DNA from 2 places in the Micromonospora sp. WMMA1363 genome. Region 2 is predicted to be linked to the other one. Evidence: riboswitches for the same ligand, from Rfam matches in the RefSeq annotation. Region 2 holds a riboswitch; the other holds the start of a gene.
What was found. Region 2 has a riboswitch for cobalamin ahead of QTQ03_RS08120 (acyl-CoA thioesterase). Riboswitches for the same ligand answer to the same signal wherever they lie in the genome.
Positions count from the first base shown of each region.

Region 1: another riboswitch for cobalamin. It lies ahead of cobN (cobaltochelatase subunit CobN); the one in region 2 lies ahead of QTQ03_RS08120 (acyl-CoA thioesterase).

Region 1 is NZ_JAUALB010000001.1:1,057,090-1,063,112, reverse strand. It holds gene cobN (cobaltochelatase subunit CobN) at 1-1,217, opposite strand, end outside; cobalamin riboswitch at 1,587-1,717, opposite strand; gene QTQ03_RS04875 (hypothetical protein) at 1,988-2,329, opposite strand; gene QTQ03_RS04870 (MFS transporter) at 2,599-3,912, opposite strand; gene QTQ03_RS04865 (NUDIX domain-containing protein) at 4,381-4,830, opposite strand; gene QTQ03_RS04860 (ADP-ribosylglycohydrolase family protein) at 5,211-6,023, shown strand, end outside.
Region 2 is NZ_JAUALB010000001.1:1,774,446-1,780,468, forward strand. It holds gene QTQ03_RS08115 (methylmalonyl-CoA mutase family protein) at 1-706, opposite strand, end outside; cobalamin riboswitch at 981-1,197, shown strand; gene QTQ03_RS08120 (acyl-CoA thioesterase) at 1,315-1,815, shown strand; gene QTQ03_RS08125 (LysE family translocator) at 1,875-2,450, shown strand; gene QTQ03_RS08130 (DUF1540 domain-containing protein) at 2,912-3,208, shown strand; gene QTQ03_RS08135 (DUF2470 domain-containing protein) at 3,387-4,259, shown strand; gene QTQ03_RS08140 (NAD(P)H-binding protein) at 4,518-5,360, opposite strand; gene QTQ03_RS08145 (TetR/AcrR family transcriptional regulator) at 5,589-6,023, shown strand, end outside.

The DNA of each region.
Region 1 (6,023 bases), 720 kb from region 2:
GTGGTGAGCTGCTCCGGGGTGAGCCACTCGACGTCGTGTCCCCCGGCGGCGATGAGTGCGTGGATGAGCTCGTCCCCGTCGTCGGGTGCCGGTGCCTCCCCCAGGTCGTACCCGGCGGCGGAGAGCGCGGCGAGCAGCCGTACCGCGCTCGCCGGCGTGTCCAGGCCGACGGCGTTGCCGACCCGGGAGTGTTTCGTCGGGTACGAGCTGAGCACGACGGCGACCCGCTTGCCGGCGTTCGGCAGCCGCCGCAGCCGGGCGTGCCGCACCGCGATGCCAGCCACCCGGGCGGCCCGTTCCAGGTCCGGCTCGTATCCCGACAGCCCGTCGGCGTCGATCTGCTTGAACGAGAACGGAACGGTGACGATTCGCCCGTCGAACTCAGGGATGGCCACCTGCATCGCCGCGTCCAGTGGGGACAGTCCGGCGTCGCTGCCGGCCCACTGCTCGCGGGTGCTGGTGAGGCAGAGCGCCTGGATCACCGGCACGTCGAGGACGGCGAGCGCACCCACGTCCCAGGCGTCCTCGTCGCCACCGCCGGCGGCGTCGGCCGCCACCGTGCCGCCGGCGGCGAGCACGGTGACCAGCAGCGCGTCGCAACGGGCGAACAGTCCCAGCGGGCCGGTGCCGGCGGCCAGCCCGCGCAGCGAGCCGCAGAAGATCGGCGACGCGTTGCCGCCGGCCGCCTCGACAGCGGCGGCGAGGGTGTCGACGAACGCGGTGTTGCCGGCCAGTGCGTGTGCCCGGTAGAAGACGATGCCCACCGTGGGCCGGTCCGGGTCGGCCGGCCGGTCACCGTGGATCCCGTACGCCGGGGTCGACGCGGGTGGGGCGAACCCCTCGCCGGTCAGCAGTACCGTGTCGGAGAGGAAGCGGGCCAGCTGGGCCAGGTTCGCCGGGCCTCCTTCGACCAGGTACGACAAGGCCTGGGTGGCCACCCCGGAGGGCACCGTGGAGGCCGCCGTCAACTCCGCGTCCGGCACGCTCTCACCGCCCAGGGCGACCGTCGGCACCCCGGAGGCGAGCACCGCGGCCAGCCCGTCGGGCCACGCCTGCCGCCCGCCGAGCAGGCGTACCACGGCCAGGTCGACGCCGTCGAGCAGGCCGGGTACGGCATCGACGGCGACCCGGGTGGGGTTGGCGAGGCGATAGTCGGCGCCGCTCGCCCGCGCGGCGAGCAGGTCGGTGTCGGCGGTGGACAGCAACAGGATGCGCACTAGAGGCTCCGGAGGGTAGCGGCCCGGTCGGCGAGCCGGCCGGGCGAAGAGCAACCGGCCGGGCCGAAGAGCAAGTGGTCAGCGGGCGCGCTACGGCGGCGCGTCACCGCAGCCGACGGTCGTCCGGCAGGCGGGACGACGCAGGCGAAGACGTCAGCGGTCGACGAGGCGAGCGGCCGGTGCGGCGGCGGGGGCTGCGGCCACGCCGGCCCGGCCGGCGGTGCGGTCAGCGCAAGCCCCGGTCCGGTGGCCGGTCGTGCGCGTGCCGGCCCACACGGACCAGGTTCGACGATCGCCGTCGATGGGGGAGACGCTATGTGTCATCGGGTCCTCCTCGGGTGTCCACGCCCTGGGGTGCACCGACGGCCGAAGTATCCTGGCTCCCGGATCGACGCTCACCCCCGGCCTTCCAACCGCGCACACCGCAGCCGTGACTCACAAGGGGGGATCGCTCCCCGGTGACAGTGGCGGGACCGCGCCGGAATCGCACCGGCTTCCTTCACTGCCGTCCGGCCGCGAATGCTGCCACACTTCCGGCGCCCCGGTCAACGCGCCCACACTGCCTGGTCAGGTCCAGCCGGCATCGGCCTGATGGCGACATCGACGAAGTAGCCATCGGCGGCATCGAGTTGCGCTCCCTGCCGGACGGATCCGGGACACGGAATGAGTCCGGGGGCGCAGGGGCGGACCCGCTGCCGCCGGCATCGCGGTTCCCGGGGCACCGGGCAGCCCGATGCCGACGGCTTCCGGGACTCTCGGCGGCTGCCCCGCTAACGGGCGCGGCGCTCCGGGTGGGCCCGGTTCCAGGCCCGCATGCGCTCCGGGTAGCCGGTCTTCGCCGCCTCGTACAGCGGCAGGGCATGCCGGTGCGCCAGCGCCGCCGCGGCCCGGGGCGACCCGGTGCGGCGACGGATCCACTCGCCGTCGTGGGCGATCGCCACCACCGTCGTATCGGTCGCCGTGGTCTCCGGCTCCAGGTAGAACTCCACCCCGGCCCGACTGGCGACGAACGCCTCCAGCGCCGCCAGGTCCTCCCGGGTGGCCTCACGGTCGAGCTTGGTCGGGATCCCGTCCCATTCCCGGCTCCGGGACCGCCGGCTGAACCAGCCCATTCCCGCCTCCTCTCCTCGGCCTGACCTCCAGTGCAGCACCGTCACCTGACAGGATGCTGTGAGGAGGATGATCGCGACCTGTACGGATCATCCCAGCGCGGCCCGGCGGCGGCGGTCGGCCGGTTGCCCCAGGCGGCGTGTTCTCCGTCCGATGCCGGACGTCACCGGCGCCCGGGATGGCCGGGATGTGCGGACCCCTTGGCTCGACCCCGGGCCGTTCCGTCAGGCAGGATCTGGTCCGCACTACCGGCGACCATCCCGGTGGTCGGTCACGAGTCCGGCGACGGCCTGATGGCGGCGGAGCGGATGTCCGCTTTCCGCCCCGCCGGCCCGCTCCCAGTCCGGCCATGCGGTTGACGAGGCGTCCCGCCGGTCGGCGGGCGGGTGGCGGGGACCAGCGCGAGGGTCGGCAGCAGCAGGATCGGCACGACGAGCAGGGCGTGCAGGGTGCCGACCCGGTCACCGAGCAGGCCGAGCAACGGGGGGCCGCCCAGGAACGCGGTGTAACCGATCACGGCGACCACGCTCACCCGGGCGGGAGCACGATCCTCCTCGTCAGCTGCCGCACTCATCCCGACCGGGAAGCCGAGGGAGGCGCCGAGTCCCCACAGGGCCACCCCGGCGACGGCCACCGGCCCGGAGCCGGCCAGGACCGCCACGCCCGCGCCGAGCACGGCAAGCAGGATCGTGCCGGCAAGCGCCCACACCCGTCCCCACCGATCCAGGGCCACCGTGCCGACGGTACGGCCGAGGGTCATACCCACCACGAACACCCCGAACACGGCGGCGCCGGCCGCCTCGCTCAGGTCGTAACCGTCGACGAACGCGACCGCGACCCAGTCGTTGGCACTGCCCTCCGCGAACGCCATCACCAGCACGAACAGGCCGATGAGCAGGGTCCGCGGCTCGCGCCACGCGGCCAGCAGCGCGCGGCGGCGGGTCGCCGGGGAGGTGGTGTCGCCGGCCGGTGTCGTGTCGCCGGCCGGCAGGAACATCCGGGTGCCGAGCAGCGTCCCGGCCACCACCACCGCCGCGATCAGTGGGAGGTGGAGGGTGACCGGCAGGCCGACCCGGGCGGCTCCGGCGCCGAGGCCCGCCCCGGCCACCGAGCCGAGGCTCCACGCGGCGTGGAACCGGGGCATGATCGTGCGACCGAGGCGTCGCTCGACGGCAGCACCCTCGATGTTCATCGCGACGTCGCAGGTGCCCGCACCGTAGCCGACGGCAAGCAGGCCGACCGCCACGCCGGCCTGTGAGCTGACCACGCCGGCGCTGACGCCGACCATCGTCAGGCCGAGCGTGAGAAGCAGGGTGGCCAGGGCTGAGGTGCGCGCGGTGCCGAGGCGCTGGCCGACCAGGCCGGCGGTGGGCATCGCCAGGATTGCCCCCGCCGACATGGCGAGCAGGAGCAGGCCGAGGCGTCCGGCGCTGAGGTCGAGCGCCTCGCGGGCCGCCGGAACCCGGCCGAACCACGTCGCGACGGCCAGGCCGTTGAGGGCGAAGACCACCGCGACCCCGTTGCGGGCGACCAGCACCGACCGGGGTACGACGGCCGGGGCGGCCGGGGCGGCAACGCTGCTCACGGGCGGGAACCTCTCCTCGGGTGCCGGGGACCGCTGCACGATCGCACATCTGAGATCGCTCCCACCAGCCGGATTCACCCCTGTTGCGTGACCCTACGCCCACCGACCACCTTCCCCGTCCCGGCTGGCCCCAGATGATCGCCAGACCCGCCGGAGTAGCCGCCGCTGGCGGGAAAGCGCCGGCCATTCGCCCGCCGACGAAGGAACCACGAGCCCGTGGCCGAACCCACGTCGCCGCACCGGGCGCCGGAGAAGCACCCCCGGCATGGGCGACCACCGCGCCGCCCGAACCGCCGTCGATCCGGGCCACAGGCTCGGCCACGACATGACCTACCACGAGTCCACCGGCGGGTACGAGGTCCGGCAGGGATCGGCGTCGAGCCGGCCAGCCCAACAGGACCGTGAGCGGCACCCCGAAGGCGGGCGGCGCGCCGGTCCAGGGCACCAAGGACGCCCGGTGGGTCGGGTTCAGCGGACGCTCCCGGCACTGCTGCCGGCGGCGCGGGCGGTCAGCTCGGCATACTCAGGTGAGGCCAGGAACCGGGTCAGCGTCTCGACGGTGCCCGGCGTGTAGGGGCGACCGTCCCGCACCTCTTCGGCGGTGAGGAAGACGATGGCGGCACCCTCACCGAGCACCACGTCCTCCTGCCGGGCACGGGTGGCGGCGCAGAAGTAGTGCTTGGCCAGGCCCTGCGCGGGCAGGTCCTGCCGGGCGAAGAGGGCGAGCGGCCCGGTCGGGGCCAGCCCGGTCTCCTCGTACAGCTCCCGCCGAGCGGTCTCCTCCGGACTCTCCCCCGGCTCACCGTGCCCACCGGGCAGGCCCCACGTGTGCGGATAGAACGACGCCCTGCCGTCGCGCAGCTGCATCAGCAGCCGGCCGCGCGGATCGACCAACAGCACACAGGAGATCGGGATCATGCCAGGAAGCCTAACCGCCGCGTTGGACACCGACGCCCCGTCGAACTGCCGTACGCGGCGCCGCCTCGTCGAGTTCGGTCCCGAGACGCTGCGCGATCTCCGGTCAGTCACCAAGAGCGTATCCGCGCTGCGGTACGGCAGCGCCTCGGCGAACTTTTCGACGCCTTCGCCACCGTGTACTGCTGAGGTACCGTCGCGCGGTCTGCCGTTGGCAGCACGAAACACCATGGCCGCAGTTCACCGTCATCCGCACGCCTGCGCATCGCCACCGTGGTCAGCCGGCCGTGCTCCCTGTCGCGAGGGCTGTGGGCGACTGGTCTCGTGGCCGTCCACGGTATTCTGCTGGCGTGGCTGCTCGGTCGGACCACCATCCCCCTGGTGTGCGAGAGGTGACTGTGTCGACTGCGGCAGCGGGGTGTCTGTTCGGACTGGCATACGGCGACGCGCTGGGCGGACCGACCGAGTTCATGTCGGTCGCCGACATCCACGGGCGGTACGGGCCCGACGGTCCGCACGAGTTGGAGGGCGATCCCGCCCTGGTTACCGACGACACCCAGATGACCCTGGCGGTCGGCATGGCACTGTTGGACGCGCCCACACCGACCCCCGAGGTGCTGGAGCCGCTGTTCCGCCAGCGGTTCTCGCGGTGGGCCGCCAGCCCCGACAACAACCGGGCACCCGGCATGACCTGTCTGCGGGCCTGTGGCGACCTCGCACTCGGGCTACCGTGGACACAAGCCACGGTGATCGGTTCCAAGGGCTGCGGCGCGAACATGCGCGTCGCCCCGGTCGGGCTGGTCGCCGGCTACGACCTGGACACCCTTGCCGGCGCGGCGCAGCTACAGGCGGCGATGACCCACGGACACCCGACCGCGCTCGCGGCCAGCGAACTGACCGCGTACGCCGTACGGCTCCTGCGCGGCGGCGCAGAGTTGGCATCCTTGCCCACCCTGCTGCGTACCCGATGCCACGGCCAACGCACCAGCTACCGCGACGAGTGGCTGGGCGTGCTGTGGCAGCAGCCCGGCATCCCCAGCCCCGCCGACTACATCGCCCGAGGCTGGGACGAGTGCCTGCACGCACTGGACCGACTCGATCTCGCCCTCACTCTGATCGACGACGGCGAGGACGCCTGCCGGATCACCGGCGCGGGTTGGATCGCCGAGGAGGCCCTGGCCACCGGACTGCTGTGC
Region 2 (6,023 bases):
GCGCGTCGGAACCGCCCGCGTCGTGGTAGCCGGTCGCGTCGACCATCATCGCCCGCAGGCCCGGGAAACCGGCCGCGCACCGGCGGGCCCACTCGCCGGCCGGGCCGTCCCACCGCTGCCCGGTCCGCGCCCGGAAACCGAGTGGGTCCACGCCCAGGCAGCCGCGCACCTCGGCGGCCGGCACACCCCGGTCCGCCACCAGCGCGAACCACCCCGGCACCACCTCGACCGCGGCAGCGCCGGCGTCCAGCACGACACCGGCCAGGTCCAGGTAGACGCCCTCCAGGACCGCCGGCAGCCCGGCCGGCGACACACCGCCCTCACCGAGCACCAGCCACAGCGAGGTGGCACCGTTCTCCAGGTCGGCGCGGACCGCCGCACCGGTGGCCGTCAGGTCCGGGTCGGCGTGCCGCTGCCGGACGTCCCACCCCGCCACCACCGCCCCGGTCGCCCGGCCACCCCGGGTGTACGGAAACAGCCCCGGCGGGCCTGGGAACGGGGTCGGGTCGTCGGCGGTGTACAGCGGCGCGAGCTCCACGTCGTCGTACCCGCGATGGGTCAGCAGCTCCTCGACCGTCTCGGTCGGGGTGTCCTCGTCGGCGAGGCCGGCCTTGCGGAGCACCCCGAGAGTCAACCGCCGCCACTGCTCGTGCGTGGCGGCCGGGAAATCGGCGGCAAGGCGAAGCGTCTCTGACGGCACCGTCATGCCGGGATGGTAAGGGCCGGCCGGCGGGGCGTCGCCCGGATGTGACAACGCCAACTGTGCCGGCCGTCACAGCTCACCTCCGGCCACGTCGACAACCGGCTCCGACGATGCCCGGGAGCACACCGCGGTCAACGCCGCGTTGCGCCCGCTCGGTGCCGGAACCGCGGCATCGAGACCGTGTTCCCGCTCGCCCTGACCGGCCGGCGACACCGCTGGCGAGCGAGGTGGCTCACAGCCCGCGCCGGGACCACCTGCCGGGTGACCACTACCCGATAGGGTCACCGGCGGCGCTGGTTCGCTTGGCCGCACCAGGTCGGGCGTCGTAAGAGGGAACCCGGTGCGAATCCGGGACTGCCCCGCAGCGGTGAGTGGGAACGACCGCCGTCACCACGCACTGGACCGCGAGGTCCGGGAAGCGACGGTCAGTAGGAGACCGGTCCAGGCCGGTCGCGCCCGCGAGTCCGAAGACCTGCCCGTGCCGCGTACACGAGGTGTGTGCGCTGCCGTCGACCTCGTGGGCGGGTCGGGCGGGTGACACGCCGGCTGGGCGTGTCCTCGACGTGCGCGCCGACGGGTCCGACGGCGTTCTTCCCGAGGACGGACGACCCATGCACGACACCACCACACTCGCCGGCCGGCCACCGTCGGCGTCGCACCTGACCCTGTCGCAGATCATGGACCAACACCACACCAACCTGATGGGCACGGTCCACGGCGGCCGGATCCTCAATCTCATCGACTCCGTCGCCGGGGTGGTCGCCGCCCGGCACTCCGACGGGCCGGCGGTCACCGCCGCCATCGACGAGACCGCCTTCCTCCGGGCGGTGCGCGTCGGCGACGTGGTCCACGTTGACGCCCGCATCACCTGGGCGGGCCGCAGCTCGATGGAGGTCGCCGTCAAGGTGACCGCGGACCGCTGGGACCGGGCCGTACTGGCCACCGCCCACCTGGTCATGGTCGCCGTCGACGACGCCGGCCAGCCCCGTGCCGTCCCGCCGCTGCTTCCCGAGACCGACGGGGACCGGCGCCGCTACCGCGAGGCGGAGATCCGCCGCGAGCACCGGCTGGCGTTGCGTCGCGCCCTGCTGGACGGGGCCGGGGAGGGCTGAGGCATGCTCGACTGTCCGCAGCGACGCTCGCCGGCTACCTCGCGGCGACCGTCGTGCTCATGGTCACGCCGGGGCCGGACATGATGTTCGTCCTGGCCAACGCCGCCCGCTACGGCACCCGCGCCGGCATCGTCGCCGCGCTCGGCGTCGCCGCCGGGGAGGCGGTGCACATCGCGGCGGTGGTTTACGGCCTCGCGGCGGTGATCTCGGCCTCGCCGGTGCTGTTCACCGTGATCCGCTGGGCCGGCGCGGCATACCTGATCGTGCTCGGCGTACGGGCGCTGCGCGGTACCAGCGGTCTTGGCGCCGCCGAACCGGCGCCCGGCGCCCGGGGCGGACGGGGCGGACGGGCCTTCCTACGCGGGCTCGTGAGCAACCTGCTCAACCCGAAGATGATCCTGTTCAGCGTGGCGTTTCTGCCGCAGTTCGTCGACCCGGCGGTGGGCGACACCACCGCCCAACTGGTGCTGCTCGGCGCCCTCTTCGTGGCGGTGCAGCTCGTCGTCGACATCGCTCTCGGCGCGGGCGCTGGACGGCTGGCCGCCCGGTTGGCGGACGGCCGCTGGTCACGCCGGATCAACCGGATCTGCGCGGTCGCGTTCGTCGCGCTCGGCCTACGGCTGGCGGCGGGCTGACCGGGCCACCCCGACCGCCCCGCGACGTGTTTTGCGCCGTCAGCCCGACAGCCCACGGCCCTGGGGGCGTCTCGTACACCTGGATGCCAACCACCCGGAGTGGTGGGTGAGTCCTCAGCCTCGCAGCATTCCGACGAAACGATTAATGCCCTGGCCCGGAACAGCCCGCCGATTCTTTCCCACTCGACGCCGAAATCTCGTCCGAGACGCCACTCGCGGGCAGGTAAAGCAAGACTGACCTTACCAAGGTAAGGCTAATCTCCATTCGACGCGCCACCGGGAAAATGGCGGCGAGCCCATCACGAGGTTCATCCAGCTGCTAAAGTGCCAATCGAAATGATGTGCGGGACGCTCGCCGGTACGAGGTTTCACCTCCACCGCGTGCGGCAAATACGGACCGAGACACGAGCACGCCAGCAGACACTCCTCTGCCCTGCTGGCTCCAATGTTCTGGAGGCACCATGAAAACCCTGCTGCAGTCGCCCCCGGTGCGTGAATGCGCCGCCACGGCGTGCAGTTTCAACGACAACGGCTGCCACGCTCCGGCGATCACCGTGGCGTCGACGGGTGATGCCGCTTCCTGCGCGACGTTCGTGGAGTCCTCGGTGCAGGGCGGGATCGCGGAGGTGATCGGCGCCGTGGGCGCCTGCGCACGCTCCGAGTGTGTCTACAACACCAACCTCGCCTGCACCGTCGAGTCGATCACCGTCGGTCCCGGCGCCACCGCCAGCGACTGCCTCACCTACCAGCCCGCCTGACGCCACCCGCCCGCCGTGTGCGCGGGGGCGAGCCTGCCCGGGAGGCGCCAATCCACCGACACCGGCATGGCGACCACCGGCGGCCCGACACGACGCCGTCTTGGCAAAGGCAAGCCTAACCTACTAAGGTCGTATCCCTAGGCCGAGCCCACCTTCACTCGTGGCCGAGGGGATTGACATGGCGTTCCACCCAGCCAGGCGGCCAGCGGACCTGGCGGACGCCGCGCCCGCCACTGACAGCAACGCGACAGCGAAGGCGTCAGGGGCGGGCGCGCACGCCGTTCTGACGGATCCGGACGCCGTTGCGGTACGCTCCGCCCTGTCCGCCACCCCATCCCTGCGGCTTCGCCTCGACGACACCGACGTCGACCTCGTCGAATCGCACGCCGTCCTGCCGGACGGGACGGTGGTCCTCGCGGTTGATCCGATGACCCGGACCGGCGGCCTGCTGGTCGCCGCACGCGGCCGGCCAGGTGCGGTGCGGCTCGACGTGACCCAACTGGTCCCGGTTGCCGTCCGCTCCCGGGTACGAGCCAGAGTGAGAATGCTCGGCACCGCCCACCGATTTGACCCGGCAAGTCTGGACTCGTGCGACACCGACACCGTCATGTCCCTGCTCGACCTGCCCCCCGTCGCGCTATGGGCGGTCGAACCGATCGCGATCGGCCTCGCCCGCGACATCGGTGGAACCACGGTGGACATCAGCGCCTACCGCGCCGCGCGCCCGGACCCGCTGGCCGCCGACGAAGCCGCGCACCTGCAGCACCTCGCCCAGCGGCACAGCGGCGTCCTCAACCAACTCGCCACGCTGGTCGACCCAGCATTGATGGCCCGGTCGGCCCGGGTGATACCGGTGGCGGTCGACGCCGACGGCATCGTGCTCCGCGCCGAGACACCGGACACCCACACCGACGTCCGGCTGCCGTTCGCCCGTCGGGTCGTCACAAACGCCGGCCTGGCCGAGGCACTTCGGACGCTGCTTGCCGAGGTGGCGCGGCGTAGATCCCACCATCCGCCCACGGCGGGCGGAGAGCGACCTTCGGCTGCCTGAAACCCATCCACCGCACCGGCCTGTTCCAGGGCGTTCATCGTGTCGCGCGCGGTGAACAGTCGGCGTCGAGGTCGGCGTACTGCTGATCGGCCGGCGTGACATCCGCGGTTCCTCAGTTCGAGCGGTATGCGCTGCTCGATGCTCGGGTCGGACGGCGCATGCTGGGTATAGTCCATCTGCCCGTGGGACGTGGCGGCGTGGGTCGACCTCGTTGTGCGGACTGGTGCTCACCGGCGTGGTGCCACGCCGGCCGCGTGCCTACCTGTCGAACTCGGCCTCAACGGCGGCGCGGAACGTCCGCGCGGGCCGACCGGTGAGGCGCCGGACGGTGTCGGTGACACGATTCTCCGCCCCCTCCGCGATGGCACGGTCCATGCCGGCCAGCATGGCGGCGAACTCCAGCGGCATCAGCGCTGCGAGACGATCGCGCATCTGCTCGTAGGACAGCCGGCGGTGGATCACGGGCCGCCCGGTGAGCTCGGTGATGATCGCCGCGATGTCGTCGTAGCTGAGCGCCTCTGGTCCGGTGAGGACGAGATCGGTGTTGGGGGCGTGATCGTCGGTCAGGGCGTGGACGGCGACGGCCGCGATGTCCTGGGCGTCGACGAAGCCGACCCGTCCGCTGTCGGTGGCGGAACAGATGATGCCGTCTTCGCGGATGCTGAGAGCATGCGAGTGGGTGCCGGTGAAGTTCTGCATGAACCACGAGGGGCGCAGCACCGTCCACTGTTCGAACAGGTCGGGCAGAGCCTGGTGCACCGCTCCCACGGCCGGGCCGCCCTCGGGGACGGCTGAGGAACTCAGGAGCACCGCGCGATGTACGCCGACAGTGCGGGCCTGCCGGAGGAACGGCAACATGACCGTCGCCGGGTCGGAGTCACCCGGCGGCGGTACGAGGTAGACGCGGTCGACGCCGTCGAGAACAGCAGCGTGGGTGGATGGGCTGTACCAGTCGAAGGGGACCGGCTCCGCGCCGGGGACCGGGGTGGCGTGACGGCTGGCGGCTTTCACGCGGTGGCCAGCGGCTGTCAGCTGCGCGGTAGTGCGGCTACCGGTGGTGCCGGTGGCGCCGATGACCATTGTGGTGCCGGTGGCGGTCATCAGTTGCTTCCGGTGACGTCGGCGCCGGGCGCGAGGCCGAGAGGGTTCCAGTTGTCACGGTAGGAGGTGCTGCGCCCGTCGGTTATGACGGCGATGTGGGGCGTGTGACGGTAGAGATCCGCCGGAGAAGTCGGTGTGGCCACGGGTATCCTCCATCTCATGAATCCGGACCGTGGGTCCGGTTGGACAATACGGACCGCGGGTCCGCTTTGCAAGTCGAGGAGGACCATGTCCGACCGCAAGCCCCGCAAGGACGCCGTCCGTAACCGGCAGGCCGTCCTCGCGGCCGCCGACGCTCTCTTCGTCCGCTGCAAGAGCCCTGAAGACGTCACCATGGCCGACATCGCAGCGGCGGCCGGTGTCGGCAAGGGCACGCTCTTCCGAGCCTTCGGCGACCGCCCCGGTCTGCTCCGCGCCCTGTACGAGGCGCGGCTGGAACCGATCAGAGAGGCCGTCGAAGCGGGCCCTCCACCCCTGGGGCCCACCACCCCGCCGCAGCAGCGCGTGCCCGCTCTGCTTGACGCCGTCCTGTGCTTCAAGCTCGACAACCGAGGCCTCGCGTCGGCGTTGGAGGAAAGCGGGAGCAGCAGCCCGTACCAGGCGGAGCATTACCAGCGGTGGCACGGCCTCCTGCAAGCCGTGCTGGAGCAGATTCCCGGCCTG